2 regions of the Pseudogracilibacillus sp. SE30717A genome follow, and region 2 is predicted to be linked to the other one. Evidence: predicted binding sites of a transcription regulator. Region 2 holds the regulator's gene; the other holds the start of a gene.
What was found. Region 2 encodes LexA, which represses DNA repair genes until DNA is damaged. Its sites were predicted from a motif close to CGAACATATGTTCG; they were not measured.

Region 1 (3,618 bases), on a different contig from region 2:
CAGCTGTCTCATCTTGCAGTCCTCGTGAAATGTTGGCCATTTTTCTCCCAAGTGGGATCATGAATAAAATTGTTAAAGGCACAGAAAGTAACATGAGCAACGTCATTTTCCAATCCATGATGAAAAGGATCGTCACAGCACCGATAATAGAGACAATTCCTCCGATAAATTGAGGGAAATGCTGTGAAATTAAGTCTTTTAAAATTCCAGTATCATTGACAACCCGGCTAACTGTGTTACCACTTTTAGTTTTATCAAAATAAGGAACGGGTAATCTAACAATCTTTTTCCATAAGGTTTCTCGTAAGCGTGCAATAACTTTTTGTCCTACCGCACCTAATAAGTAGGTAGAAAATCCATCCATAACAGCTTGGAAAAGAAAAGCGATGACAATAGCAATAATGACTCCCACACTCAACGTTTCAATGGAAAAGCCATCAACGATTTCACCTGCAAGTATTGGAATTGCGAGACTCGCGAGTGTAGAAATAATAGTCCCAATTAAGCCAAATGTTAACGCCAATTTCGGAATATTCATTGATAATATGAGGGATATAAAAGGTTTTAGTCCTTTTTGCTGTTGCTTTGGCATGATATTACTCCTCTCTTTAGCAGACAATAAGGTTTGAGCCATTCTATCTGCATAATTGCAACTTAGGCTTACACCATTAGAGCAATGGTGATAAGCCTATTTTAATAAAAAGAATTCTTTCTCATTATATCGTAACGTGTAGATTTACAACTTGTTTTTATAAAAATTTAATAAATGTGGTAATATCATGCCCAATGTCCACCGATTTTTTTGCTGCGATCAAGCGTAATTCCCGCATCTGTATAACTAGAAGCACGTAAAATAGCTGTTGCTCCAAAACGATCCCTAATAGTATCCATTACATAACCAATATCTTTCTGTTTCGATCGTTCCTCAAATAAATCGAGCTGTGTATCTTGATCATCCGATAAATTGGTTAATGTGACATAGACCCGTCTGATTTTACTATGTCCATCGTAAAACGTATTAAAAAGCCGGATACACACTTGATGCATTTCCATTGTAATATTTGTCGGTGTATAAAGAGAAGTTGAACGGCTGAATCCTCCTCCACCAGTTTCAGTTGAGTATCCAATTCCCAAATGAATGGTTTTTCCAACTTTTTGTGCCGTACGTGCTCTTCGACAAACTTCTTCACAGAGATCAAGCAGACAGATAAGCAACTCTTCTTTTGTATAATCTCGTAATAAGGAAATCCCGTGCCCGAAACTTTCTTGTGTTGTTTTGGTAAAATCGCCGAATATGGGACTTAAATCAATACCCCATGCATGCCAGTATAATTGCTCTCCCATTACGCCAAAATGTTTTTTTAATTGATCAAGAGGAAATTGTGCAATTTGTCCAAGAGTAGTAATTCCTAATCGATGTAAATTTCTTTTCATTCGGCTTCCAATACCCCAAATTTTTTCTACTGAAAAAGGCCACAGCTTTTCCGCTACGTCTTCATATTTACATTCTGCGATCCCAGATTCTATTTTTTTTGCATGAAGATCCATCACTACTTTCGCTAGAAATTTATTGTCACCAATTCCAATTGCACTTGTAATTCTGTGTTCGTTTAAAATAGCATCTCTAATTAGAATAGCGATTTCCTGACGAGTTCCAAACAATTTTTCTAACCCATTAACAGTAACCCATACTTCATCGACAGAATATTGATGGATCGCCTCTTTAGGAGCAAAATGATTAAGTAATTTTGTAATTTGGATGGATACATGCAAATAATCTGCCATATTTGCTTGCACAATATGAATTGCTGGATCATTTGGAAGCTCAAAAAAACGGCTTACGTTGCTAATACCATGTTTCTCTTTTAACGCAGGCGAAGCAGCGAGGACAATACTTCCAGGACGAGATATATCCCCAATTACTGCCAATAACGTTTTCATTGGATCGAGTCCCAGCTTTACAGCCTCTACACTTGCGTAAAAAGAGCGCATATCAATGCAAAGGATATCATTTCTTGGATAAAGCGAATAATCCATATAATAACCTCCAATAATGGGAACGTACGTTTTATTATATGCAAGAGAATCACGAAAAACAATAAAGATACGAATGTTTGTTCTTGTAAATTGTTGGAAGTCATGTTAAAATGAGAACAAACGTTCAGGAGGGTTAGAGAAAATGATGGGTTGTATAAATAAAGCAGTACAAACTGGAAGTAAGGTCAACATAATTTATGTATCCCAATCAAATTCTATTTCGAAGCGAACTATTCAAATTTTTTCGTACACAGATGAGCATATTATTGCTTTCTGTTATATGCGTCGCCAATTAAGAACGTTTAAAATGACTAATATTTTAGCAATAGAGCAGATCAATCAGAAAATGGAGGCATATGCATGACGAGAGTACATGATCGTGGAACAATGAAATGGGTATCTTTGATGCTACCTGAACATGTGGAAATGTTAAAAGAAGTTTTTATTGAATATAAAGAAAAACCAATTCTTGATGAACAGAAAATGACAGAGATTGACCAACTGTTAAAACATGCATTAAAACATCAAGTAACAATTGAAATGACTTATTTTCATGATGGTGATCATTTAACATTACGTGGAAAACTTGCGAAGATCGACCAATGGAAAGGATATATCGTATTGAAAAATGAAGATGGAAATCAACTATCACTCTCTAGCGTTATTGATGTCGAAATAATCGAAAATTAAATATATATAGTCAGATGGGGTAAGAGTATTGCCAATTAAAAGTGCTTTTTTCAGTTTATTATTACTGAAAGAAGCACTTAATTTTATCGGTTAATTGTGAGCATTTTTTCCGATAAATAAATGCTGTGGTTAAGTCAATCATTAATAGTACTCTTTCTGATGCAAGGAGATTAAATGTGTTTATTGCTATTTTTGCTGGTGTGGTATCACCTAGCTTTTCGGGATTGTTGATTAGTCTTCATCTTGAATAGCGGCATCGTCCCTAGGCTTGTCATTATTCCCCTAGCTCATCCCAGTTTTCCTCCATGATAAAGTATAAATTCCAATATCAATATAAAGAAAGTATAAAACCTGCCTTCATTAAAATACAATAGTTTATAATTAAGTTAATTTTCCGTAAAACATAGAGAAGTGGGGGAAATGCATGAATTTTCGTCGTTTAACATTAGTAGCGTGTATTGGAGCTATCATTTATGTATGTATGGTATTTTTTAATGACTCAGTAGAGTATCCATTGCCAGATTACTCTAAATCGGATGTATTTAATCAGATCGAGCATGCAACGAAACAATTAGACATACCTTCGATGAATGAAATAGATATACAGTACTTCGATGCAGTCGCAAATAGTAGTATTGGACGATATGTGGAAGCGAACCATTTAAATGAACAAGAATTAAAAGGGCTTAGTGAGGAAGTTCCTCTTTACATCATTGAAATTGAAAATTTAAAACAGACTTATCAGATTAATCCGCAGAACGGGCAATTAACAAAAGCGACTAATATAAGTATTTTTACAGAAGATATCGATCATTTTATAAAAACTAATTTTGGAGAAGGATATGAATTAATATCAGAAGATAGTAAGGATGGTACTCTGACGGAATGGGA
Region 2 (3,618 bases):
TGCACTAGTAAGACCCCAGATTGTCTCGGGAACACATGCGATTTCTACCGCATTATTTGCTTTATTATACCCAGGGGATGAATTACTTTATATAACAGGTAGCCCTTATGATACATTAGAAGAAGTAATCGGAAAGCGGGGAGACAGTGCAGGTTCATTAAAAGATTACAAAATAGGTTATGACGAAGTTCCATTACTAGATAATGGTTCCGTTGATTTAGAGGGGATAAAGAATAAAATCTCTGATAAAACAAAAGTAATCGGGATTCAACGCTCAAAAGGGTATGAAGATCGCCCTTCTTTTACAATGAATGAAATAGAACAAATGATTTCATTCGTAAAAAGTATTAATAAAGATATTATAGTTTTTGTTGATAATTGTTATGGTGAATTTGTTGAAGAGAAAGAGCCTCTACACGTTGGTGCAGATATTATGGCCGGCTCATTAATCAAAAATCCGGGTGGCGGTCTAGTACGAGCGGGAGGGTATATTGTAGGAAGAAAAGAATTAGTATTAAAAGCGGCGAATCGATTAACAGCACCAGGATTAGGGAAAGAGGCAGGTGCAACGCTACATATGTTACAAGAAATGTACCAAGGATTTTTCCTTGCGCCTCATGTAGTAGGCGAGGCATTAAAAGGTGCTGTGTTCACTGCTCGCTTATTAGAATTAATTGGAATAAAAACGACACCACTTTTTAGCGAAAAACGAACAGATATTATACAGACAATTATATTTGGTCAAGAAGAAAGTATGATTAAATTCTGTCAAGCAATCCAGGAACAATCACCAATCAATTCATATGTTTCTCCTTATCCTAGTGAAATGCCTGGGTATGATGACAAAGTAATCATGGCGGCTGGAACGTTTATTCAAGGTTCTAGTATTGAATTGTCTATCGATGGACCAATAAAAGAACCATTTATTGCTTTTATGCAAGGTGGTTTAACATACGCCCATGTGAAAATAGCTGTCACAGAGTCGATTAAGAAGTTAGCAGATGAGAACTTAATTCATTTAAATTTTGTTAACCAGTAAGTAAACATAGAAAAAAGCTAGAATGAAGAGTTACACCCGAAAAGTGCATTATAATCAATGTTACTTTACGGGGAGCCTTCATCTAGCTTTTTATCAAGATAATAACTTTTAACAACTTAATTTCTAATTAAAAATTTCGATATAATCCTACAACTTTACCTAGGATGGATACATTTTTAAGTATTAATGGCTCCATAGAGTCATTTTCTGGTTGCAGTCTAAAATGATCACTTTCTTTATAAAAACGCTTTACAGTCGCCTCATCATCTTCTGTCATCGCTACAACAATTTCTCCGTTATCTGCAGTAGATTGTTGTTTAACTATTACTCTATCTCCACTTAAAATACCAGCATTTATCATACTTTCCCCTACAACTTCGAGCACGAATAAATTATCTTCCGTATGAGCCATTGAACTTGGTACAGGTGTATATTCATCCACATTTTCAATAGCAGTAATAGGAACACCAGCAGTTACTTTCCCAATTAATGGGGCATACCTAGCTATATCTTTTTCAACATTACTCTCGCTCTGGTCTAATATTTCTATCGCTCTCGGTTTTGTTGGATCTCGTCTTATGTATCCTTTATTTTCAATTCGTTCTAAATGCCCATGTACAGTTGAACTTGAGGCTAATCCAACTGCTTTCGCTATTTCTCTAACTGAAGGGGGATACCCTTTCATTTCTACTTCACTTTTAATAAAATCAAAAATCATTTGCTGCCTTTTAGAGAGCTTCTGCATCTTGCGTCACCTCACGTTAATTTATTAATTTAATAGTACCATTTCATAGCGAGAAGTCAAACATAAGTTCTATATTTACAACAATCAGATGTTTAAACTTGAAAGAGAAGCCTCTTAAGCATAATATAGAATAGTGTGTATATTTATAATTGAAATTTTTTACTAAATGGCATTAATTAAGTACAATAGTAAAATAGAAAGTGATATTGAGGTGATCAAGCATGATGTCCAAGGAAAAATTAAACCGAATAAATTACCTCTCAAAAAAGTCAAAAGCGGAAGGACTTACAGTAGAAGAAAAAGAAGAGCAGAAAAAACTGCGAACAGAATATTTACAAAATATGAGACAATCATTTAAAAACCAAATAAGTACTCTTACTGTAATAGATCCAGAAGGCAATGATGTTACACCCGATAAAGTTAAAAAATTAAGAAAAAAATAAAATAAAGACCTTGAAAGGGAGATAAAATAATAATGCATATTGAGCAGCGTTCGATTAATACAATTCGTACTTTATCTATTGATGCAATTGAAAAGGCTAATTCAGGACACCCAGGACTACCAATGGGAGCAGCTCCGATGGCGTATTCGTTATTTACCGATTTTATGAACCATAATCCAAAAAATTCGAAATGGTTTAACCGTGATCGTTTTGTTCTTTCAGCAGGTCATGGTTCAATGCTATTATATAGTCTTCTTCATTTATCAGGTTACGATGTAACAATGGATGATATTAAAAGTTTCCGTCAGTTTAAGTCAAGAACTCCTGGTCATCCAGAAGTGTTGGATACAGATGGGGTAGAAGCAACGACTGGCCCATTAGGACAAGGGGTAGCAATGGCTGTAGGAATGGCTATGGCAGAAGCTCATCTCGCTGCTAAATTTAATAAAGATGACTTTAACATAATTGATCATTATACATACTCATTAGTTGGTGACGGAGATATTATGGAAGGTATTTCCCATGAAGCCGCATCACTCGCTGGCCATTTAGGATTAGGAAAATTAATTGTTTTATACGATTCAAATGATATTTCATTAGATGGTGATTTAGACCGTTCATTTTCAGATAATACACAAAAAAGATTTGAAGCCTATAACTGGCAAGTGATCCGTGTGGAAGATGGAAATGATATTTCTGAAATCAGACAAGCATTAAAACTTGCTAAAGAAAATAAAGATCAACCTACATTAATTGAAATTAAAACGATTATCGGCTATGGCTCACCTAATAAATCTAATTCTTCATCTTCTCATGGTGCACCATTAGGGGCGGATGAAGTAAAATTAACAAAAGAATATTATGAATGGGCTCATGATGAATTTCATGTGGCTGATGAAGTCTATAAAGATTTTGAAGACAAAGTGATTAATAAAGGAACACAGTTAGAAAAAGAATGGACCGACTTATTAGCTGCATATGAAAAGGCATTTCCAGAACAAGCAGTTGAGCTGAAATTGGCGATCGAAAACAAGCTACCAGAGGGATGGACCGAAACTTTGCCAAAATATGAAGCAGGTAAAGACTCGTTAGCAACAAGAGTAGCATCTAGTGATGTCATTAATGCAGTTGCAAAGTCTGTACCAAACTTTTTTGGAGGAAGTGCAGACTTAGCAAGCTCTAACAATACAATGATGAAAGAAAATGCAGATTTTACAAAAGAAAGTTATGATGGCAAAAATATTTGGTTTGGTGTACGCGAATTTGCGATGGGGGCTGCATTAAATGGAATGGCCTTACATGGAGGATTAAAGGTTTATGGTGGTACGTTCTTTGTGTTTAGTGATTATTTACGTGCTGCAATCCGTTTATCAGCAATTATGAAAACACCA

Region 1: SPD48_RS10435 (Y-family DNA polymerase) is a predicted target of LexA. The motif match lies at 2,108-2,121, and genes of this name have one in related genera.

Annotation. Positions count from the first base shown of each region.
Region 1 covers NZ_JAXHDF010000005.1:319,643-323,260, reverse strand. Annotated here, with positions in the region: gene SPD48_RS10440 (ABC transporter ATP-binding protein) at 1-592, opposite strand, end outside; gene SPD48_RS10435 (Y-family DNA polymerase) at 778-2,037, opposite strand; gene SPD48_RS10430 (hypothetical protein) at 2,180-2,401, shown strand; gene SPD48_RS10425 (YolD-like family protein) at 2,398-2,727, shown strand; gene SPD48_RS10420 (CPBP family intramembrane glutamic endopeptidase) at 3,152-3,618, shown strand, end outside.
Region 2 covers NZ_JAXHDF010000002.1:237,626-241,243, reverse strand. Annotated here, with positions in the region: gene SPD48_RS03985 (methionine gamma-lyase family protein) at 1-1,039, shown strand, start outside; gene lexA (transcriptional repressor LexA) at 1,167-1,784, opposite strand; gene SPD48_RS03975 (DUF896 domain-containing protein) at 2,006-2,227, shown strand; gene tkt (transketolase) at 2,260-3,618, shown strand, end outside.